DNA from 3 places in the Paraclostridium tenue genome. Region 2 is predicted to be linked to each of the others. Evidence: riboswitches for the same ligand, from Rfam matches in the RefSeq annotation. Region 2 holds a riboswitch; each other region holds the start of a gene.
What was found. A riboswitch is a leader RNA that binds a small molecule or an ion and turns the genes downstream of it on or off. The one in region 2 is predicted to bind cyclic di-GMP.

Region 1 (8,582 bases), on a different contig from region 2:
TATCTCTATCTACTCCACTTTCATAGTCATGTTGAATTATACTTATACTATTTTTATCTAAAACCATTCCCTCTGGAATTTGGTCCTCAAAGTAAGCATCACCCATTTGTCCGTTTTGATCTCTATTTATTTCTACATAGTATCTAACTGGTTTATTTATATCTGTTATAAGCCCTTCTCCCTTAGAGTCTCGTGGTAAATATGAACCTTTGTACATAAGTGGATTTGATCCTCCACCTGTTGATTCTTCTCTACCTTCACCTGTTAATGTAACAGTTTCTGTATCTCCATTAGTATTTATAACAATAGGGTATTCTCCATCTTTAATATTTTTATCACCAACCATTGTTACACTTAAATATCCCTCTAATGCATTTTTTATATTATCATTAAATATTAACTTTAATACTCCAGTATTAGGATTATATTCTTGCCCTGAAAAATGCTTATCTGAACATACTGGGTTAACATCTCTAAAGATCTTAGGCAGTGTTATAGTAATACTATCTCCTGGGGTAATTTTGCTTGGATCTTTAATTTTATAATCAATTCTGAAAGTTTTAATCATACCTGCTCTTACAGTATAATCATCAAATGTTGCACTTGTTATTTCAACTGAAGGACTATTAGATACATCTTCAGCATATACCATTATCCCTGGTGAAATAAGATTTAAAATCATACTAAACACAAACACTAAACTTAATATTGCCTTATTTTTTCCTTTTCTCAAATGATCACCTCTTTTTTTCAATAAAAAAAGCTATACTTACATGTTTGTAAATATAGCCGGTTGCATCACTAACTCCATATATCCCAGATGCCCACATACAGAATATACTTCTTCGTTTCTTGTTTATTAAATTTTAGAACAAAAAAGGCTATACCTACAGTTTGTAAATATAGCCGGTTGCATCACTAACTCCATATATTCCAGATGCCCACATACAGAATATACTTCTTCGTTTCTTATTTGTTAAATTTTAGAACAAAAAAAGCTATATCTACAATTTGTAAATATAGCCGGTTGCATCACTAACTCCATATATTCCAGATGCCCACATACAGAATATACTTCTTCATTTCTTATTTATTTAATTTTACTAAAATAGTTTATCAAATTTCGACACTATTTTCAATATTATTATTAATTTACTTATAAATCTAACAATTAGAATTATCTCTTCTTACTTTAACTAATTTTTTCTTTATACTTATTTCTTTATATTTTTTTAAAAACATTTCACCTTTATGATTTAATAAGTCAACATAAGAGCATAAGTCACAAACTTCTATAACACCTATATCTTCATTATTTATGCCTTCAATATTACTAAAAGTCCCAACAATATCTAAAACTCTTATTTTCTTCTTTTTACCTGCATTTAAGTATATTCTAGTTACTTCACTATGAACTTTTTTATCTTTCTTTTTTACCTTCTTGTTATTTAATAATATACTTGAAGCTTTCTCAAACTTAGCTTTTCCTTTTGTTATATCTTCACTACTTAATTCATTAATAATGTTTATTTCATGACCAGTATATTTTATTATCTCATCTATATATTTTTTATCTTTTTCATTAACCATAGTTATAGCTTTTCCATACTTATCTTTTCTTCCTGTTCTTCCTATTCTATGTATATAATTTTCTTTATCTGTAGGAACATCGTAATTTATAACTAAAGATACATCATCTATATGTATTCCTCTACTTGCTACATCTGTACTAACTAAAATATTATACTTACCTTCTTTAAAATCTTTGATTACAAATATACGCTTTTCTTGAGACATATCTCCATGAAGTTGTTCAACTAAAAAGTTGTCTTTTTTCATCTTGTTGTATAATTTAGTTACTCTATCTTTAGTATTTAAAAATACTATAGTAGTTTTGGGATTATGATAATATATTATATTTTTTAATGAATTATATTTTTCTTCTTCTTTTAAATAAACTAGCTTTTCTTCTATTTGTTTTTTATCTAGTTCTTCATCATTTTCAATTTCTATCATACTGTGATTTATCATATATTTATTGTATATATATGATATATCTTTATCTATAGTTGCTGAAAATAATCCTATGGCAGTCTCTTTAGGTATGTTATTAAATATAAACTCCATATCATCTATAAATCCTTTATTAAGCATTTTATCAGCTTCATCTATTATAAAATAATTTATATTATCTAAGTTTATACTACCTCTATTTATATGATCTATTACTCTTCCAGGTGTAGCAACTACTACATGAACTCTTTGTTTTAGTTCATTTATTTGCTCTTTTATAGGTTGTCTTCCAAATATTGCACTACATCTAATTTTTTTTAGTCTTCCAATATTAGATATTTCTTCTTTTACTTGTATAGCTAATTCTCTTGTTGGTACAATTATCAATGCTTGTAGATTTTTATTGTTAATATCTATTTTTTCACATATTGGTATTCCAAAACTTGCAGTTTTCCCACTACCAGTTTTTGATTTAACAACTATATTTTCTTTATTTAAAAGTTTTGGAATTGATTCACATTGAACTTTAGACGGAATATTATACTCAAGATTATAAATGGCTTTTATTATATCTTTATCTAAATTAAAATCTTTAAAATTATTAATCATTACTACCACCTTACTTATCTAAATTAAAATTTTTATAGCTATTTATTATATCATATCTTTAAAGTAATAAATCTTTTTTAATATATTAAACTTATTATCTCTTAAATATTTAATTTCATAATATTATATATTCATAAAAAACAACTTTACTTAATAAAATTTAATATAAGTTATTATTTTATATTAAAAATTTTATTATTTTAAAGGAGAATTAAAATTATGTTTGAAATGATAAAACACACTTATAATAATAGATCTATAGCTAGATTGGACTTAGATAACATTATTCACAATCACTTATACCACAATTGCCCTATGGGAAAGGTATCTGCAAATCTTATTTATGATAATTATAATAATGTAGTTGGAAAAGTTGATGAAAATGGACTTATATATTCTAACCTAGACTCAAATCCTATAGGAAAAGTTTTAGACAATGGATTTATATATAAAAACAATGATTTAGTTGGAAAAATTAAATATCCTAAAACATTATCTCCTTACTTAGCTGGAGCTTCATATTTATTATTAATCCATGAAAATAGATAATAAAAAAGATGACTAATATAAACTAGTCATCTTTTTTATTATTAAATTTATTGATATTGTTTTTTTAATATATTTTTAAACTCAAAAAATTCAAGTGGTTTAAAATACACATATCCTTGTATCATATCACAATTAAATTGTTTTAATATATTTACTTGCTTATTATTTTCTACACCTTCACAAACTACTTTAAAATTAAACTTTTTAGCTAATCTAATTATGGTTTTTACAAATATAAAAGTTTTTTTATTTTCCTCTAAATCTATTATCATGCTTCTATCCAATTTTAATATATCTATATCTATTAATTTTAAATTTGATAATGTAGAAGTGCCTGTTCCAAAATCATCCATAGAAACTTTTATTCCTAATTTTTTAATTTGATATATTTTATTATTTATATATTCAATATCATTTAGTGCTGCTGTTTCTGTAATTTCAATTTCTATTAATTCAGGTTCTACATCATATTTTTTAATAGTTTGTTTAATAGATTGAATCAAATCAGCTCTGTATAGTTCTACTCTTGATAAATTCACAGATATTGGAACTACTTTTTCACCTTTTAATTTACATTTTTTTATATCTTTACAAACTTCTTCAAGTACCCATTTTCCTATTAAATTTATGTTTCCATTTTTCTCTGCTATTGGTATAAATACATTTGGACTTATAAATCCTTTTTTATTATGATTCCATCTTATTAATGCCTCTGCCCCAACTATCTTTTCATTATGTATATCTACCTTAGGCTGATATACAACTTTAAATTCTCCTGATTCTAGGCCTTTTTTTAATTCACTTTCAACTATAATTTCTTGATTGATTCTATTTTTTAAAGCTTCATCATATATATAATATGGTTTATTTTTAATCTTTTTTGATTCTATCCTAGCTATATTTGCATTGTCTATAATTTTATCAATTTCTTCATTAGCATTTTCTATTATATAAGCTCCCATGTTTAATTTTAAATTTAAATCACTATTATTTGAGCAAACAATATTTAGATAATCATGTAGTTTCATTAAAAACTTTTCCAAATCTAATTCTTTATCTAATTTAAACATCAAAGCAAATATATTATTAGAAATTCTTCCATGTATATTTTCAAATTTTAAAATAGTTAATTTTTTACTTATATACTTTATAAGATTATCGCCCTCTTCATACCCAAACACATCATTTATAAATTTTAATCTATTTATATCAATTGATACTAAAACATATTTATCGTCACTTTTAGCATTTTTTAGTTTTTCTTTACAATCTATTTTAAACTTTTTTTGATTACTTATGTTAGTTAAACTATCTATATAAGTAGCTTTTCTTAAAGCTTTTTTGTTTTTAATATACTTTTTATAATTATTAACAACATAAAGTAAGGTAAGTATAAGTATTGTAAATAACGATATATTTATTATATTAGTCAAACTTGAAAAAACTTTATTTATAGGTGTTATTGATACTAAATACCAACCATCAGTATTTTCTATATAATTATAATATAAATAAATTCGCTCATTATTAAAAACACCTAGTTTTGGCTTCTTGCAACTTGCGATATTTGTTTTACCTTCTAGGTTTTTACTTTTGTTATATAATATTTTTAGACCTTCTCTATTCCTTTCATCACCAATAATTATATTCCCATATTTATCTACTATATATAAACTTCCTTTATATGAATATATACTTTGTTTTAAGCTTAAAGCTATACCTTCATAATGGGAAAATCCAACTAAGACTCCCTCTATTTTATCGTTAATTTTAAGTGGAATAGAATATATTATACTATCTTTACCATCAATTATACTTTTTGTTGGCTCACTTACATAATTCTTCCCCTTAATGCTTTCTTTAAAATAAGTGCTATTACCTACATATATATCTCCATTTCCATAATTTAAATAACCTTCTTTATTTACAATTCCAATACCTTTAAATGAATTCGAAATATTTGATTTATTAAAAGTATCTAAAAATATTTGTTTTGCTTTTTCCTTACCATATTTATCTATATCATAGTTTATATAAGAATTAAAACTTTCTAATTTAGACATATTATTGTTTATATAGGTAGCAATTCTTGCCTCTACTTGTGTGTTTACTTCTGATATATTAATTGCAATTTCTTCTTTTAAGTTTTTATCTACAATCAAAATAAAACTGATACTTATAAATCCTATTATTATTGTACTTTTTAAACTTTCAATAATATTTTCATTTAAATTTTTAATCATTTTACACCCTTCTGTCTTTATTGCTAGCTTTTTGATTTTAAATTTTGATATTTTTTATTAATCTTTAAATCTAAATCTTTTCACAAAATTTTTTAAAAAGTGTCAATTAGTTAATATTCAAATAAATATACCTTAAATTATCATATTATTTGTATAAGTGTCAATATTTCGAATTTATAGTAAAATTTTTCCTTTTTATTATTTAATACCCATATAACCAAATTTATAAAGTAATTTTTTCATAAAAAAACAAATCCTATTTCTAGGATTTGCTTTTTTTAATTATTTAACTTCTCTAAACTTAAATCTAGTTCTTTTTCCAGGGTTTTCAGCTCTAGCAACAAGTCTCTTGTCATTATCTCTTACTCTTACATAATACCCATTAGGTGCTTTTAATACATATTCTTTTTCATCTATTTTATACATTTTAAACTTAGTTGCTCCTTTTCTATCAGTATCTGCAACTAAGAAATCTCTATTATCAACTCTTATAAAATCTCCACCTGCTTGTCGTATTTTAACTTCATTATCATCTAGCATTATTATTCTAAATATTCCATTTTGATTAACCCTTCTACCTGTTGCATAAAGGTAATCATCATCTCCAACTACTACAAACTCGTCTTCTACTATAGATTTTATATTAACTTTTAATTTATTATTGTCTTCCTCTTGTTTATCTGGGTTTTGTGGAAAATAATACTTTATAAACTCCTCCATCCATGGTGGATATACTATAACCCCATTTTGATCTCTATTTATGTCAAAATTTTTATTCATTATAAACCTCCTATTGTCAATTAAATTTTAAACTTTAATATATATTACGACAATAGGAGGTTAATGGTTCATACTTCCATAATATTTTTACTATCTACAACATTTTTTAAAGCAATATTCACAAAAATTTTCTTTATTATCAAACAAAGCAATTAATATTAACTCTTCTAAAGTTGGATGCCCACATGGTAAACATCCACCTTCAGCTAATGTTCGTATACTCTCTTCTAATCCAGGATGTCCACATGGTAAATCTATTTCTTCTAATAAATTATATAAATACTTACCTAAATATCTATATATGTTATCTCTATTTCTTCTATCTGGACAAGTAGGAAACTTTCTACATTCATTCACTGAATTATTATTACAATTACAGTGAAAATGGCAATGACAACATTTTATATTGCTATTTGATTTATTACAGGATTTATGATTATTACATCCCATAAAACCAACTCCCTTATATTATTTATGGATTTTAATATCCATACATTAACTTATGCACTTAATACCTTTTTTGACACCATTTTATATATTTTGTCAATTTTTTTATTCACTTCCTTATTTTTATAAATAATAGATAATTTCTTTACTCTTTTTGTAGATATATTTTAAGGGTATATCCTAAATTTTAAGACATACCCTTTTATAATTATTACATACTCTAAATTAATTTATATTTATAAAAACTGTAGTTCCAATTCCAAGTTTACTAGTTATACCTATATCAAATCCGTGAGCTATGATAATTTCCTTAGCTATTGCCATTCCAAGTCCTGACCCTTTATGAATTTCTCCTGTATTTGTACCTCTATAATATCTATCAAATATACACTCTAAATCATCCTTACTAATTCCTTTACCATTATCTTTAACAGATATGATAATTTCATTATCAGTTTTGTAATTTATACTTACTATTATACTAACATCTTCATTGTTATGTATCAAAGCATTATAAACAAGATTATTTATAACTCTTTTAAAAAGATTAGAATCAACTTGTTTTTTTATAATATTTTTATTTGTTGTAAATTCAATATTTCTATGTGCGTATTTAGGATCGTTAAGAATTTGTATTATAGAATCTTTAACTATTCTCACTATATTATCTTCACTTTTATTTAAAAATCTATCACTACTTTTTAGTTTCATCGTTAAATTTAAATCATCAACTAATTCTTTAATATATTCTGATTTCTGATTTATTATTAGTCCATAATCTTTAACCTCTTCACTGTCTATTTCATAATCATTATCACTTAAAAGTTCTGCATATCCTTTTATAGATGATAAAGGTGTTTTTATATCATGTGATATATTTGCTATCCATTCCTGTTTTAATTTATCTAATTTATTTCTTTGAGCTTCATTACTTTTTAAAGTATCTGCTAACTTATTTAACTTATTATATACACTTTGATACAGTCCTTTTTCTTTATAATATACATCATATTTTCCTTCTTCTAAATTCTCGACACCTTCTATTATACTTTTCATAGGTTTTGTAAGTCTTTTGCTAAATAAATATCCAAATATTAACGCTATTATTAAATCTATACATAATATAATCCATATTATTTTTATAGCTGTATTTGCTAAATCCATTGAATTAAATGTAAATATATATTTTTGTAAGTCATTTTTGCTAAACCCTAATATGTAAGTGTACTCTTTATTATTTATAAGTTTACTAGATACTAATATATTATCTGTACCTATATCTTTAAAACCTCCGGCATATTTATATCCATTTATAAGTTGTGCTGGAGTATGCTTTTTATCAAGTTTCTCTGGTGCATTATACCTATATAATTCATTTGAGTTTTCATCTAATATTTGTATCCATATATGTTTTTTGTCTAGTATATTTTTCCCTTCTTTATCTACTAAGATTTTATTATTATCTTCATATATATACTTACTAAAATCTCTGGTAAAATTATCTTCTGGTTTTTTTATATCGTTCATTTTATTAAAAATAATCACACTTATTATCCCAGATATATTTAATATAGTAACTATCATAACTACACATATAATACTTACTATATATTTAAAAGTTATTTTCCACTTCATATTAACCTTCCTTTAAAGTTAGTTTGTACCCTAATCCTTTAATATTTTTTATATACTTAGGCTTTGATGGATTATCTTCTATCTTTTCTCTAAGTCTTCTTATATGTACCATTATAGTATTATCAAATCCTATAAAATCTTCTCCCCATACTTCATCACAAAACTTTTCCTTACTTATTATTTGTTCTAAATGTTTTGCCATATATAAAAACATTTTAAATTCTTTCGCTTTAAGTGCTATAGTTTCTCCATTTTTTTTAACTTCTATACGCTCTTCATCTATTTCAAATGGCCCAAAAACTAATT
Region 2 (8,582 bases):
AGAGAACTTTTCAACTTCTTTTACTGCTACCATTTTTATTTTTACTTGTACTTCTGATAATAATCCTTTCTTATCAATTACTTTTATATTTTTTATTGCTTTTGATATTACTTGTTGTCTTTCTTCTTCTGTTTTGCAGTTTTTTATTTCTTCTTTTAAATCTTTAATTTCTTTTTTTGATTGTTGTGCTAATTGTTTTATATCTGGATATTTTTCAGTTATAAGACGTTGTTCTTTTGGAGTTAGAGGTTCTCCTTTAATCATTTTTATAGCTATTAATTCTACATTTTTTAACTCTTCTTTAATTTTTAGAAAAAAATCTTTAACATCTATGTCTTCAACCTTACTTTGTGTAGGTATTTCTTCATTGTTAGGTTTTGTAGGTAGTTTTATGTATGGATTCATATTATATGAATTTTTATTTATATTATTAATCATCTCTTATTTGCTCCTCAAGTGAAGTATATATTATTATTCACGCTACTATATATTATCCTTATAGTAATTATACGGTTTAGTAGGTTATCTTTTAAGCTTTTAGCCTAATCCTTAAAACTAGACAATATAAATACCTTGGACTATAATGGTTATAAAACCATAACTATTAATTTTAAATTATATGCATACTTAAAGTGAAGAGAGGATAATTATGAGTAAAATAGGATTAATATTAGAAGGTGGCGGTATGAGGGGAATATATACTGCTGGAGTGTTAGATTTTCTTATAGAAAAAAATATAGAGGTAGATATAACAATTGGAGTGTCAGCTGGAAGCTGTCATGCTTCTTCTTATATATCGAAACAATATAAAAGAGCTTTCAATGCTACTATCGACTATATAAATGATAAAAAATATTTAAGCTTTGGTAATTTAATTAAAACAGGCTCAATATTTGGTATGGATTTTATATTTAATACAATTCCTAATGAACTAAATATTTATGATTATGATGCTTTTAGCAAATCTAAAACTAAATTTGTAGTAGTTACTACAAATTGCGAAACAGGCAAACCTGAATATTTTGAACTTACAGATTTAAATAAAGAAATTATTTATATGCAAGCATCTTGTTCTATACCTGTGTTTGCAAATATAGTTGAAATTGATAATTATAAGTTAGTTGATGGTGGAGTTACTGATTCAATCCCTATAGAATATGCCTTAAATCAAGGTTACAAAAAAAATATAGTTGTTTTAACTAGAGATATAACTTATAGAAAGGGAAAACAAAAATTTATTTCTATTGTAAAAAGAAAATATAAAAAATATCCTAAACTTGTTAAAGCTATTGAATCTAGACATATTAACTATAATAAAAGTCTTGATTTAGTAAATAAATTATCTCAAAGTGGCGACGTTCTTGTAATTAGACCGAAAAAACCTGTTAAAGTTAGTCAAATAGAAAAAAATGTTGATAAGCTTACTGCATTATATAAAGATGGTTATAATGATGCAAAAGAACTATCTGATAAAATTCTAGATTTTATAAATAAAGCTGGAAACTAAAAAAGCCAGATAAAGATCTTATAGTGAATACAATATTTATATGTATTTCTTATAAGATTTTTATCTAGCAATATATTTTTTTATATTAAATTAATTAAAGATTTTTATCTAAAATTCTTCATTGTCAAATATCATCTTGCCATCAAAGTATTTAGCTCGTTCATCTTTTAAATTAAATTTCTCAAGAAGTTCTTTTAACATTTGTGCCTGACTTGATAACTCTTCACTTGCAGCAGCACTTTCTTCAGCAGTTGCTGAATTAGTTTGTACAACTACAGATATTTGTTCAACTCCAGTATTTATTTGGTTGATATTTTGTGCTTGTTCATTACTTGCATCTGCAATTTCTTGTATCACTTCTGCTGACTTTTTAGCCCCATCAACAACTTCTTCAAGAGATTTTGCTGTTTCTGAAACGATTACAGTTCCATTTTCTATTGCTTTAAGTGATTTTTCAATTAACTCAGCTGTATCTTTTGCACTTTGTGCAGATTTTGCAGCAAGATTTCTAACTTCATCAGCAACAACAGCAAATCCTTTACCAGCTTCTCCTGCACGTGCTGCTTCTACAGCTGCATTAAGTGCTAAAATATTTGTTTGGAATGCTATATCATCAATATTTTTTATTATATTTCCAATTTCATTTGATGTATTGCTAATTTCGTCCATTGCAGCAATCATTTCTTGCATTTGCTCTTTTCCTTTATCTGTTGCAATACTTGAATTTACAGATATTTCTTTTGCTCTCTCAGCATTTTGTGCAGTTTCTTTTATTTGCACTGAAATTTCATTTATAGTTGCTGAAAGTTCTTGAATTGAACTTGCTTGTTCTGTAGCACCTTGAGAAAGTACTTGAGCACCTTCTGCTAACTGATTTGAACCGATTGCAACTTGTTCTCCAGAAGTATTTATTTGTTCTAAAGTACTGTTTAAATCATCTACTATTTTATTTACAGCTATTAACATTGGTTCAAAATCATTTACAAATAGATCACTTAATTTATCATCGTCTACGTCAATATCTAAATTACCATTACTAATTTCAGTTAATATATTTGTAAGTGTATTTATCATTTCTCTAAAATCAGCAACTATTTTACCTGTAGCATCTGCTACTAAACCTATTTCATCATCTGCGTCTATAATTGGTGTTTCTGAATTTAAATCACCTTCAGCTAATTTTTTCAATCTTTCACTGCATTGTTTTAATGGATTTCCTATTTTATTAGCAAATCTTATCGCTGCAATAAATGCTGCAATTGTAAATAATATAGCTAATATAATTGTGATTATAATTGAAGTATACATTTGTCCAAGGAAATCATTTTTATTTACCATTATACCTATACCCCAATTATTACTATTTTTTACTGGAGCATAACTTAAAATCCAACTTTCTCCTTTTAACTCAACATCAGTATATCCTGTATTTCCTGAAATAAGTTTTTTATCAGCTTCTGCAAAAGGTTGTAAGTTTGAATTAGTTTGTGCAGCTTTTATAGTATTTTCCTTACCAATAAGACTAGTATCTCTATGAGCTATTGTTGTTCCTTCATTATCTAAAAGATAAGAATAACTATTTTTACTTATTTTTATGTTATTAACAATTTCATTTAAGAAATCTTTATCTGCATCAAAAGTTACAACCCCTACTATTTTACTACCTTGTACTCCATTTTCCCAAATAGGTGCTGAAACTACAAGTGTAAGATTTCCTGTTACTTTACTAACAACAGGGCTACCCATGTATGCTTTTCCTTGCATAGAAATTTTAAAATAATCTCTACTAGAATAATCATTTCCACTAAATAAATCTTTACCATTTGCATCTATAATTTGACCTAATGATAATCCATATAATTTTTCTTGTCTAGTTATTATGTTTTTCTTTTCCTCTACACTTATCTTAGGATCTGAAATTTCTTTTATAATACCTGTTTGAATTGCTGCATTTTTTAGGTTTGTAATTTTTTGAGCAACGGTTTCCGCTGCTTCTTTAGTTGTTTCTACTACTGTATTTGATAAAATAGTATTAGATGTTTTATAGTTTAAATAACTTGTAATTGCCCCTAAACATAAACAACAAATAACTGAAAAACATACAATTATTAAAGTAAGTTTAGTTTTTATACTTTTTATTCCGTCTTTACTTTTTTGTCTTAATTTAAATTTCATTTTTTTATCTCCCGTTATTTTATCTTTGTACGTTAATCTTTTATCATGAAACCCACTAAAATTAACACTTTAAGACTTAGTTATACTTAGACTAATTATAAAGCTACTTATGTTTTTGTGATTATCCATAATAAACCTCCTTCATAAAGTATTATAATTTTTTAATCCATTTACATAAGATAAAAATAAAAGAGCATCAACATGGACCCGTCAACACTCTTCTTTTCAATACAATTTATGCAACTGGCTGACTTAAAAAAAGTCCCTATAGCTTTGCGTCGCCGAATCACTCCGGGTTTGCTAATTAAATTAAGTTTTATTTTATATTTAAATCCACATTCATCTTAGCATAAATGGGGTTTTTTGTAAATATTTTAAAGTTTTTGTATGTTTTTCAGGAATTTTTAACGATAAATCATTATAAAATTATAAGAAAAGCTAAGTTTATAATAATATAAAAAGGTATTGATTGATTATCAATACCTTTTCTCTTATTTTAATAAATTAAATTATTTATATTAACTTTATGTTCCACAAAAAGTTCTATAAGGACAACTTGAAGGTTTTGGTAACTGTGAATACTCCTCTTGATCTTTTGAGTGATCATATGGTCTTGAAATTACATCAAGAAGCTTCATCATTACACTAAAGTCACCTTTATCACCAGCTGCTATTGCTTCCTCTACTCTATGATTTCTTGGAATTACTGCTGGATTAGAATTTTTCATCAATTGATGAACTTGTTCTTTTGATTGCGGTTGCCTTTTAAGTCTTTCTTGCCACATATTATACCAATTATCAAATTCTTTACTACTAAACATACCTTTATCTTTATTTTTATCAAAGGTTAAATTAATAAAAGTATTAGTGAAATCTTCATTATGTTTTTCCATCATACTAAGTAAATCTTCAATTATAGTTTTATCTTGTAGTTCTTCATTAAATAGTCCAAGTTTTTTTCTCATATTAGATAACCAATTTAAATAATATGATTCATAAAAATTAGAAATAGCATCTTGTGCTATTTTTATAGCTTCTTCTTGATTTTCATGTAATAAAGGCAATAATGTTTCAGCAAATCTACATAAATTCCATTCAGCCATAATAGGTTGATTTTTATAAGCATATCGACCTTTAGTGTCAATTGAACTAAATACGGTATTTGCATTATAATTATCCATAAAAGCACAAGGACCATAATCAATAGTTTCTCCACTAATCGTCATATTATCAGTATTCATAACCCCATGAATAAATCCAACAGTTTGCCATTTCGCAACAAGACTAGCATGAGCTTTTATTACTTCCTTGAGTAAATTTAGATATTTATTATCATCATCTTTTATGTGTGAATAATGTCTTTTTATTGTATAATCAGCTAATATTTTTACTTCATCTACTCCTTTAAATCTTGCTGCATATTCAAATGTCCCAAATCTAATATGGCTAGAAGCTACACGAGTTAAAATTGACCCTTCTTTTATGCTTTCACGAATTACAGATTCACCAGTTTTAACTACTGCTAAACTACGAGTAGTTGGTATACCAAGACCATACATAGCTTCACTTATTATATATTCACGAAGCATAGGTCCAAGAACTGCTCTTCCATCTCCTCCTCGGGAATATGGAGTTTTACCAGAACCTTTAAGTTGAATATCATATCTATCTTTTGACGGTGTTATTTGCTCACCTATTAATAATGATCTTCCATCTCCTAGCATTGTAAAGTGTCCAAATTGATGACCTGCATAAGCTTGAGCAATAAAAGCCCCTTCTTCTATAGTTTCATTACCTGCAAGTATTGACACTCCATCATGACTTTTTAGAGCATCACTATTTAATCCTAGAGATTTAGCTAAACTTTCATTTAAAATAACTAATTTTGGTGAGCTAACTTTATTTAAATTAATTTTGCTATAAAATGCTTTGGGCAAGGTAATATAGCTATTATCTAAGTTCCATCCCATCTTTATAATTTCTTTTTTATTAGTCATTTTTTCTCCTTATATATTCCATAATTTTAGTGTGATGTTTCTACTCTTATTTAATATACCCTTGTTAACAATATAAAATAAGTTTGTTTTTATTAAAAAACTTATTTATATTTAATTAAGTTGCCAATTTTTTTATATAAAATCTTGACCTTATTCTACTTATTAAATTTTAATTTTTTCTTTTAATTTTTACATTGCTGTAAAGCCTGTTATTTTCTTGTTTTTTATAATCATTTTTTATCTTTATTACTATTTAAATTTTAAAATAGGACATCCTGCTTCGGTGCTACAATATAAATATCTAAATAAAAAAGGGGGATATCTAGATGAATAAAAAATTGCCTAAAGGTGCATATGGGGGAGTATCTGGCAAAGATTATGTTCCTTATATAACCGATAAATCAAAAACAGGTGGCAATATAGCAGTACTTATTATAGGTCTTGTATTGGCATCAGTATTTGCAGCTTCTACTGCATATTCAGGTATGAAAGCAGGACTTACAGTTGCTGCCGGTATTCCTGGTGCAATAATAGGTTCAGCTTTTGTAAGTATGTTTGCAAAGCATAAAGGTATACTTGGTAAAAACTTAATTCAAGGTATGTCAAGTGGTGGAGAATCAGTTGCTAGTGGACTTATATTTGTATTACCTTCTGTTATTTTAATTGGTAGTCAAATTTCATTCATTGAAGGAGTTGCAGTTGGTGTTGGTGGTGTTTTATTTGGTATTGGTGTAGCATCACTTGTTCATAATTATTTAATAATTGAAGAACATGGTAAACTTGTTTATCCTGAATCAATGGCTATATCTGAAACATTGGTTGCTTCAGATAGTGGTGGAGATTCTATAAAGTATATGGGTATTGGCTTTGGTATTGGTGGAATCATAACTGTTTTAACTAGTTCATTTTTAAATTTAACAAATAATGTAATTAGCTTTATAGGTAGTAAAAGTTACAAATGGAAATTTGATATGGAGGTTAATCCTCTTTTATTAGGAATTGGATTTATTGTTGGTATTGAAATTGCTTTAACAATGTTTGCTGGTTCTGTGTTATCAGTATTTGGTATTACTCCTTTAATAGGATACTTTACTGATTTAGCTAAAGATGGTGTTATGGTATGGAATGACCCTTCAATGCCAATAAATGAAATGACTGTTCAAGCAATATCTAGTAGTTATGTTAAATACATAGGTGCTGGTATGATGCTTTGCGGTGGAATAATAGGTGCTATAAAACTTATCCCAACTATAATAGCTTCAGTAAAAGAAACAGCTAAAGCAAGAGCTACTGCTACTAAAGGTGATGGTTCTTCTGCTCAAATATTAATATTATTAGGTGGAATGGTTGTTGGATTTATAGCTTCATTTATAGTTTCTAATAGTTTTATGATGGCTATAGTAGGTGCTATATTATCATTAGTATTATCTTTATTATTTGTTATAGTTGCTGGACGTTTAACAGGAACTATAGGAACATCTAATTTACCTGTATCTGGTATGACTATCGCATCTTTAGTTATAGTTACATTAGTATTTGTTCTAATGGGATGGAAATCACCAACTGATAATAAATCTTTACTTTTACTTGGTTCATTCATAGTTGTTTCTATCGCAATAGCTGGTGGATACAGTCAATCTCAAAAAGTAACTTATATCATAGGTGGTAGCAAAAATGAAATGCAACGCTATTTTACATTAGCAAGTATTGTTGGTGTTGTAGTTGTTGTTGGAACTATGATATTATTATCAGACCAACTTAGAATAACTGGTGATAACCCACCATTTGCACTACCTCAAGCTAACTTAATGTCAACATTAACATCAGGTATAATGTCAGGTGAATTACCTTGGGTTATGATTATAGTTGGAGTATTTATGGCAGTTGTTTTATACTTATTAAATTTACCTATAATGACTATCGCTATAGGATTTTATTTACCAGTTGCGACAACTTCTATAATATTAGTTGGAGCATTAATTCGTGTATTAGTTGAAAAAACTGCTAAAAATGATAAAGAAAAAGAAGTTAAAATTTCTAATGGTATAAGTTTATCTTCTGGTTTAGTTGCTGGTGGATCTATACTAGGACTTATAGGAATAATATGTCAAGTTACAGGATTAGTTGGAGGAAATACACCTAGTGGCTTTGCCGCAGGTAATGAAATGGCAATAATCTTATTAGCTGTTTTAGTAATACTGACTACTATACCTATTGTTAAATCTAAGGTGAAAAATAATGAATAATAATGATATTTTAAATTTAGTTTTCAAAGTTTCTAGTAATGTTGATTATGAAGTTCATAATGATTTAGTTACTATAATTGAAAAGCAAGATCATTTTATACAAAAATTTTTTAGGAAGTTAAAGTTTAAAATTCCTATGTATAAAAAGATTGAACTTGATAAATACAGTAGTTTTGTGTTTTTACAAATAGATGGTAAAAAAACTGTTGAGGACATAGGTTGTAGTTTAGAAAATACTTACGGTGAGGATTCTCATCCTCTTTATGAAAGATTATTAGTTTTTTTAAATCATATCGAGGTTAATTGTAAGTATATTGAAAAGATAAGTTAATGAGTTATTAAATGAATATTAAAATTTAAGGGATTATAACTATAATGTTATAATCCCTTTTTTAGGTTTTTAATAATAAATACTTAAAATACTTTTATAACTATACCTTCTTATAGCCTATTTGTATAGTATGATATAATGAATATAAAAAATTATACATTTTAATAAGGAGACATCTATGGATAAAATTGCACAAAACAGAGAATTTTTTAAAGCTGATTTCGAAATATTAAAGCAGATAAAAACTGATAAACAAAAAGGAATACCTGCTCCAACTTTTCAAAAAGAGTATGATTCAAATTCTGATTTAATAGAATTACCGCCTT
Region 3 (8,582 bases), on a different contig from region 2:
ACAGATTGCAATTATAAATCTAGTCACTTAATTTTAGTTCATAAACATATACTATATGCTCTTTTTCTCCAAATTTAATATTTGACTCTTTCACTTTGTTATATCCTAGTGATTTCCAGAATTTATGAGCTAAAATATTTTCTTCAAGAACACCAATACTAAAATAATCTACCCCTATACTTAAAGCATATTTTTTTAACTCATTATGAACTAGACTACCTAACTTGTTTCCCCTTTTATTCGGTGCTAGTAATAATAAACCAATTGACCATGTATTAATCTTAGGATAGTTTTTAAATATATCAATTAATCCGATAAGTTCACTTGATTCATAAATTCCTAAAGTTAAAGAATCTTCAATTGTTTTCTTATCTGTATAAGTAAATAGATCTTTTATATCTTGTTCATTAGCTTCTCTACCGCTACAAATTATATGATAATCTGAACATAAATTATATAACTTTTCTATTTGGGCACTTTGTTCTAAAGATATTTGTTTAATAATATATTTATTATCTAAATTTATTATCATTTAAATTCCCCTCTCTCCCATATAATTAATGCCCTTAAAATCCAAACAAATGAATTCTAAGAGCTTTTTTAACAGATATTTTAAAATAAAGTTAAAACCTTTAGAGTATAAATATATTTTAGGGATTAGTCATTTACTCTAATTAAAATTATAAGTTTACTACAATTAGAATTGTTAAAAACAAAACGATTAATATAGTTAAAATTAATGCAATTATATTAAGTACTTTATTCATTTTTTGATTTGATTTAAATAATTTGCTAATAAAATAATAAATTGCAATACCAACGACGCCTCCAAATGTATTGCCTATTAAATCTGTTATATCAAATGCTCCTATTGCAAATATAAATTGTAATACTTCATATGACAAACTAACCCCCGCTATAGATAGAATTTTTTTCAAAACACTCCACTTATCAGTTATCATACATACATAAATTCCAAAAGGAATAAATACAATCATATTATAAATTATTTCTTTAATATCAATTCTATCATTGACAATCGTAGAATCACCAAACGGTATCAAATTAATACTTCTTGGACTTACTAAATCTTCAAATGAAAAATTCATTTTAAATAATATAATCCATGTTAATACTAGAAAGTACACAATAAATAATCCAATAGTAAGTTTCTTTTGTTTATTATTTTTTACTTGTTCCATTCTAACCTCCCCCATTATAAAATATTGCCATCCAATTTATTATAATCTTAATAAAATTGTAAGTCTAATAAAAAATATAAATATACACAAAAATATTAAATAAATTAAGTTATTATATAATTAAATTAATAATTAGTTATAAATTGTAAATTTAAGTTTATTAGGGGGAAATTTATATATGAGCATAAATTCAATAAATTTAAAGGTGCCTAAAATCACAAATGATATAAAAAAAAGTATGACAGAGTTTTTAAAGTTAAATAACTGCCTAGATACTATATCTCATTCTATTGAAGTTGCAAATTATGCAAAAGATATTTCATGTAGATATTCTATTAACCCAGAGTTAGCAGAAATATCTGGGCTTCTCCATGATATAAGTGCAGTAATTCCAAATAATAAAAGAATAGAAGTTGCAAATATTTTAGGAATTGAAATTTGTGATGAGGAAAGAAAACTACCTTTAATCATACATCAAAAAATCTCAAAAGTAATTGCACAAGAGATTTTTAAAATTAATGATACTTCAATTTTATCAGCGATTGAATGTCATACTACATTAAAAAAAGAGCCTTCTAAGCTAGATTTATTATTATTTGTCTCAGATAAGGTAAAATGGGACCAAAGTGGAAATCCACCCTATTTAGAAGGGTTATTATATAATTTGGATAAATCTTTAGAGCATTCAGCTCTTTACTATATTGATTATTTATTACAAAATGAAATTAAGGTAATTCATCCATGGTTAAAAGATGCTTATGAATATCTTAATTACAAATTGAAATAACTAGTCTTAGTATTTCAATTTAGAAACTTACATATTTAGAATAAAGTTAATGACCTTAAAATTTATCTAAATGAATTTTAAGGTCATTTTTACTAGCTATATGCAATAACATATAACATACTATTCTAAATTCACTCCATTTAAGTTAGTTTATAATCTATATAAACATTTTTATTAGCAATACAATTAGTTAAGTAATAATGTTTATCTGCATATCTAACCACTTGTCATATGATTTTTAAGACCAGTTAATTAAATACAAAAAAGTAAAAAATGGATTAAGATGTGTTTATTTTGGAGTGAAATATAAAATGTTAAATACTATGATTAATTTGGCAAAAATAAAAAATAAGGCTTAAGTTAAGCCTTATTTTTTATTTTTATATAGTACTTCTTTATCCATATGTATATATATGGAATTATAAAAACAATATATGGAATTAAAGTTTCTAATGGTGTTAACTTATCTTTTATAATAAAAAATACTCCTGAAAATATTAACAATATACTAATCATACAAACTATGTTGTTTTGGGTTTTTATATAGTCTTCCATTGAAGTTATATTAAACATTCTAGAAATGTAATTTGGTTTCATATCGTTTAATAATAAATATTTAATTATATGAAAAATACCAAATGTAATAAGAAATATTCCATAAGTTTTATATGTGAACATATTCTCATCTACTTCCTACTTATAATATTTCCATATTATTCACAGTATTCACTGTATTTATAGTAGGCGTTATAACAGATACTCCAACTAATGCTATAGCTATACTTCTACTTGCTTTTTTCTTTAAATCCATAAAATAGTCCCCCTTTGGTAACTTACTAGTAATTATAGTCTCCTACTTACCCCCTATAGTTTTCTGTCCTTTAATTTCTTAAAGTTTGGATTTTTCAAATTGTTAATTAAATTATATAAGGAAAACATTTACATAAAAAGCCTTTAATTTACAGAATTTTTATGTTATTCTAAAAACAACAATATCATTTTAAATTTTACTTTAGGGACTAGTTATATAAAAGACAGAATATTATAAAGGAGGAAAAAATGTTACAATTTAATTTAATGATAATAACATTACTTATATGTAGTGTAATTTTATTAAGTGGAGTAAAAATAATGTTTAACCCTAGATATGCTCAAGTAATAATGTTTATATTTATAACATATAGTCCATTTTCAGATTTAATAGAAGGATATAAACTAGGATACACAGGTATTAGTAGCATAATAATATTTAGTATAGTATTTTTATTAATATTTATTTGGGGATATAGAAAAAATAAACACATATACTCAATACATAATGTTAAAAAAACGGATGTAATAAATATTATTGAGGAATATTTAAAGATAAAAAATATAAAATATGAAATAAGAGAAGATGAAATATATTTACCAGAGTTTTATAAAACTATATTTATTGATAGTTTAATGAGTATAAGTTTAGATTTTAAAGATATAAAGGATATTGATTTTTACAATGATTTAGTAAAGAAAATTAAATCTGGAATTAAAGAAATAAAACTAAGATATTTTCCCATAGAAGGTATGTTTTATTTAATTTTCACTGGAATTTTGTATTGGATTAAAACTGATTTTTTAGTTAATTTTCTAAAATAATATATTTACTATCTAAACTGTACAAGAAATAAAAAACACCATTTTTGTACAGTTTTTTATATTAAAACAACAAGTCTTAAGATTTAGGAAATGATTGTATAACTTTTTAAATCATTCTTAAAGTACTTTGATATATTAAATAAGAAACCTCTGATACCATATAGTAAACAAAATAAAGGAGGTAACCTATGAAATTCTACTTAGACTTTGGTCATGGTGGCAAAGACTCTGGAGCTCTTGGCAAAAATAACACTAAAGAAAGTGATATAGTCTTAAAAATAGGACTAATATTAAAAGAAATCCTTGAGAAATCAAACGAAAAAGTAATAACAACTCGTGAAAACAACACCTATTACACGCTTTCACAAAGATTTAATAAAGCCAACAAAGAAAACTGCGACTACTTTATAAGCCTTCACATGAATTCATCCACTAACACATCAGCAAAAGGCACAGAAACTTGGGTTTATAACCTAAACAGCAAAATCTCCACACTAGGTAAAAATCTAACTTCAAATCTATCAAAAAACTTAAACACACCAAATCGTGGAGTAAAAGAATCAAAAAAGTTCTCAGTCCTAAAAAACACAAAAATGCCATCAATAATAATAGAAATAGACTTTATATCTAACCCAGAAATAGAAAATCTATGTAAAAAAGAAGACTACCTACAAAAAGTAGCTAAAACCATAGCTTCTACCCTACTTAACTTTATCAAAAAAGAAACACCACCCAAAGCTCCACTTTACAAAGTAACCATAGGTGCATTTAATGATAAAAACAATGCCCTAAAACTAAAAAACGAAGCCCTATCAAAAGGCTTCAAAGACACTTACATAACAAATTAAACTTTTCAAATACAAAGGCGAAGGGTAAAGTTGAAGGTTATATAGCAATCTGACGAAACGTTAAAACCTTGACTTTTAGGCTTTACAGTGAAGGAAGATGCTGTATAACCAAAACTTCTCCGAAGCCACCTAGCTTAAAGGAGGAAATTTAAATGAACTCAGAAATTCAATCTCTAATAGCCAATGTTGGATTTCCAATAGCAATCAGTATGTACCTACTGATAAGAATAGAAGGAAAACTTCAAAGTCTAACAGAGAGTATAAATGAACTTAGTAAAAATATAATATCAATGAAAAAATAAAAAAGCTGATATAACCTTTTTGTTATATCAGCTTTTTTATTAAATATACTTTTAATGTTTCAATTATTATTTATTCTTCCTATTATTTTTAACAACTTTAACTATAGCTATTAATATAACCCAAATCTCAAGTCTACCTAATAGCATTCCTATAATTTCTGTCCATAAAATAATTGGTGGTGCATTTAATGATGTTATCCCTACTGATAATCCAACTGTTCCTAAAGCTGATGCAAATTCAAACATTGCATCTTGTAGTGGGTAATTACATACTAACATAATCGATACCCCTAAAATAAATACCATTAAATATATAAACGCATAGTTATATACTTCTAAAATATCTGATTTATTTATAAATATTTTACCATCTGCCTTATATACATAATTTCTATATACTTGATGTTTCGGCAAAAACTTATCTTTTATATTCCATATTAACTTTTTAATAATTAAATAAACTCTATAAAGCTTTATCCCTCCAGATGTAGACCCTGCTCCCCCACCTATAAGCATTGCCACTATCATTATAAGTATTGCAAAAGATGGCCAGTTATTATATGTTACAGTTGAAAAACCTGTAGTTGATAAAGCCGATATAATCTCAAATAATCCAACCCTAATCCCTTTATACAAACTTGTATACAAATCTTTTAAAGAAATAAAAGTAATCAGTGGTATAAAGATTCCTAAAACTAAAAACATAAATCTTATTTCGCCTAATTTTAAAATTTCCTTAAACTTACCTTTAACAAGTAATAAATGAGTTGCAAAACTTGTCGTACCTAATATCATTAATATAATAGTTATCAATTCTATAAAAACATTATCATAGTATCCAATACTATTAGCTCTTACAGAAAATCCACCAGTGGATAAAGCTGCAATAGAATGATTTATTGCATCAAATATAGGCATACCAAATATGACATATAATATTGTTCCAGAAACCACATAACCTAAATATATAGAAATTATAACTCTAGAAGATTTAATTAAATTTGGAAGAAGTTTATCTGTATGTCCTTCTGAGTTATAAAGTTTCATTCCAAATGTAGATGATAATGCTGATAGCATTACTAAAACAATTCCTACTCCTCCAAAAAATTGCATTATACTTCTATGAATTAAAAATATATGGGGAGCTGATTCTACATCTATAACTGATAGACCAGTTGTTGTCCACCCACTTACAGCTTCAAAATATGCTTGTGTAAAATTTAAATTTTGTCCGATAATAAATGGTATTGCAGAAAATACTGTTGCTAATATCCATCCACTTACTACAATTACTGCATCTTCTCCAACCGATAAAGTTCTCTCTTTATATCCTTTAAATTTTTTTGCTAAAATTAATCCTAAAACTATAGAAATAAACGCTGGAATTAAAAAACTAGGCGCATAAATTAATTCATCTATATAGAATATAATACTTATTAGTGGTAATAATAATATAAACCCAGATATTGATGTAAAAATTCCTATATAATAAATAGTACTTCCCCATTGATTAAATCTTTTACATTCCATAAGATTTACCACTTTCTAAAACTTTGTCTAATACTTCTCTTTGAACATTTGCATCACATAATATTATAAGTTTATCATTAACCATTATTTGTGTATTTCCATTAGGAATAATACTATTATTACCTCTTATTATGCACCCAATTATAGATTTATCTGATAAATTTAAATCCTTTATATATTTTCCACATAAATTTGAATTATCTTTAACTATTATATCTAGTAGTCTGATTTGTCCATTTTCAATTGGTACAAATTCATAAATATCATTTATTGTAGCCATTTGTTCTATAACATCAGATACTATATAAGTTGCACTTATTGCTCCATTTATTCCTAAAGATTTAAAAACTTCTACATTTTTAGGATTTGTAACTGTAGCAAATGTTTTGTCTATGTTATAAATTTTTTTAGCTAATTGGCAAATAGCTAAATTACTAGAATCCTTAGAAGTCATTGCAATTATTATATCTGCATGTTTAGCCCCAGCTTCTTCTAAAATATAATTTTTACATCCATCACCACAAATAATACTACATTCATATATCTCACTTAATTCTTTACAGTATTTATAATCTTTATTTACAAAGGTAACTTTATGATTTTTGTTTAATAATGACTTTAATAAAAACTCTGCTTTTTTTCTTCCACCTACAATTAAAATATTCATTAATATGCACCTACTTTTCTTATAAAACTACTTATTTTATCATTTTTTATTGATTTAAATGAATTATTATTTTTATTGCTTTTTTCTTTTATACAAAGCAGTCTTTCAAATTCATTAATAGTTAAACTAGTAGGTCTAAGAAGTGTTATATTAAAGTCTTTATATACAACTTCCTTGTCATCATCATATAGTCTTGATATAACTTTTTTAGTATTAAAAATAACCTTAGATATCTGAGATATCATAATATTTACATCATCATCATTAGTTGCTGCTACTAGCATAGTAGCTTTATTAATTCCTGCATTTATTAATACATCTATATCAGTTGCATCACCTATAAGTTTAAATCCGCTATATTCTTGTGAAAGTTTTCTAAATGAATCTTCATCTGAATCTATTATAATAACATCTTTTCCACTTAAAGATAATACATTTGCTATGTTAGCTCCAAATCTACTACACCCCGCAATAATTACATACTCTAAATCATCCTTTTTCATTTTCTTACTCCTTAACATAAATATTTATTTCCTATTATTTATGTTAATTATATTAAATAGGGTATAAAGATTGTGTTAAGATAATTATAAATGCATAAAGATTTCATTAATATCTTATTCAGCTATAAGTTTATATCCTACACCTATTTCTGTTTTTATATATTCTGGCTGAGCAGGGTCTTTCTCTATTTTACGCCTTATACTTGCCATAAACACTCTAAGTGATGATTGTGTCTCAGTTTCCAGATAATTACCCCAAATTTTACTTATTATAAATTTATGAGTTAAAACTTTACCAGCATTTTGACATAACAACTCCATAATTTTATATTCTATAGGAGTTAAATGAATATTATTTTTATCAACAGTTACCTCATACTTTTCAAAGTCTACTTTTAAACCTCTTACTTCAAATACATTATCTTTTTCTTTTTGATTTATAGATAAGTTATTTTTATTTCTTAAAGAAACTCTTATTCTCGCTAATAATTCTGGTACACTAAATGGTTTTGTTAAATAATCATCAGCTCCACTATCTAGAGCATATACCTTCTCCCTTTCATGTTCTCTTGCAGATACTACAATTATTTTTGCACAACTTACTTCTCTAACCCTCTTTATTACTTCTATTCCATCAATATCTGGTAATCCTAAATCCAAAATTATTATATCTGGATTCATAGAATAAACTATAGATACTGCATTAATTCCATTATCTGTTTCTATACATTCATACCCCTGTGTCTCAAGTGATACTTTTATAAACTTGCTAATTGGTTTTTCATCTTCTATTATTAATATTAACGGCTTTAAACTCATATTCTACTCCTTCATATATGGGATTTTAAATCTAAATGTCGCTCCTCCCATTTTATTATTAAATGCTTTTATATCTCCCTTATGTGCTTCAATAATGGATTTACATATAGCTAGTCCAAGACCTATACCTCGTTTTTCCAAAGATTTTCCCTTACTCTTTGTATAAAATCTATCAAATATATGAGGTAAATCTTCTTCCTTTAATCCACTTCCTTGATCCTCTACTTCAAATTGTATATAATTTTCTACTTTACTAACTTTTACTTTTATTTCTAAGTTTTCTGGTGTA

Region 1: it holds a riboswitch for cyclic di-GMP, as region 2 does, so the genes downstream of both, ABFX13_RS11440 (MSCRAMM family protein) here and ABFX13_RS09435 (methyl-accepting chemotaxis protein) in region 2, are expected to answer to the same signal.
Region 3: it holds a riboswitch for cyclic di-GMP, as region 2 does, so the genes downstream of both, ABFX13_RS09700 (hypothetical protein) here and ABFX13_RS09435 (methyl-accepting chemotaxis protein) in region 2, are expected to answer to the same signal.

The regions. Positions count from the first base shown of each region.
Region 1 is NZ_BAAACP010000015.1:1,610-10,191, forward strand. Features, by position in the region: partial or broken gene ABFX13_RS11440 (MSCRAMM family protein) at 1-733, opposite strand, end outside; cyclic di-GMP riboswitch class II at 779-862, opposite strand; cyclic di-GMP riboswitch class II at 896-979, opposite strand; cyclic di-GMP riboswitch class II at 1,013-1,095, opposite strand; gene ABFX13_RS11445 (DEAD/DEAH box helicase) at 1,165-2,622, opposite strand; gene ABFX13_RS11450 (hypothetical protein) at 2,842-3,171, shown strand; gene ABFX13_RS11455 (bifunctional diguanylate cyclase/phosphodiesterase) at 3,219-5,414, opposite strand; gene ABFX13_RS11460 (fascin domain-containing protein) at 5,697-6,194, opposite strand; gene ABFX13_RS11465 (hypothetical protein) at 6,285-6,644, opposite strand; gene ABFX13_RS11470 (sensor histidine kinase) at 6,867-8,276, opposite strand; gene ABFX13_RS11475 (response regulator transcription factor) at 8,278-8,582, opposite strand, start outside.
Region 2 is NZ_BAAACP010000010.1:94,260-102,841, reverse strand. Features, by position in the region: gene ABFX13_RS09445 (hypothetical protein) at 1-438, opposite strand, end outside; gene ABFX13_RS09440 (patatin-like phospholipase family protein) at 650-1,507, shown strand; gene ABFX13_RS09435 (methyl-accepting chemotaxis protein) at 1,616-3,682, opposite strand; cyclic di-GMP riboswitch class I at 3,918-3,994, opposite strand; gene ABFX13_RS09430 (protein adenylyltransferase SelO) at 4,207-5,679, opposite strand; gene ABFX13_RS09425 (OPT family oligopeptide transporter) at 6,006-7,925, shown strand; gene ABFX13_RS09420 (PqqD family protein) at 7,918-8,256, shown strand; gene ABFX13_RS09415 (SagB/ThcOx family dehydrogenase) at 8,435-8,582, shown strand, end outside.
Region 3 is NZ_BAAACP010000011.1:34,383-42,964, reverse strand. Features, by position in the region: gene ABFX13_RS09715 (GNAT family N-acetyltransferase) at 20-532, opposite strand; gene ABFX13_RS09710 (VanZ family protein) at 681-1,202, opposite strand; gene ABFX13_RS09705 (HD domain-containing protein) at 1,381-1,989, shown strand; gene ABFX13_RS09700 (hypothetical protein) at 2,350-2,586, opposite strand; cyclic di-GMP riboswitch class I at 2,814-2,900, opposite strand; gene ABFX13_RS09695 (hypothetical protein) at 3,049-3,624, shown strand; gene ABFX13_RS09690 (N-acetylmuramoyl-L-alanine amidase family protein) at 3,813-4,472, shown strand; gene ABFX13_RS09685 (YvrJ family protein) at 4,625-4,774, shown strand; gene ABFX13_RS09680 (TrkH family potassium uptake protein) at 4,841-6,304, opposite strand; gene ABFX13_RS09675 (potassium channel family protein) at 6,294-6,971, opposite strand; gene ABFX13_RS09670 (potassium channel family protein) at 6,971-7,474, opposite strand; gene ABFX13_RS09665 (response regulator) at 7,589-8,293, opposite strand; gene ABFX13_RS09660 (ATP-binding protein) at 8,297-8,582, opposite strand, start outside.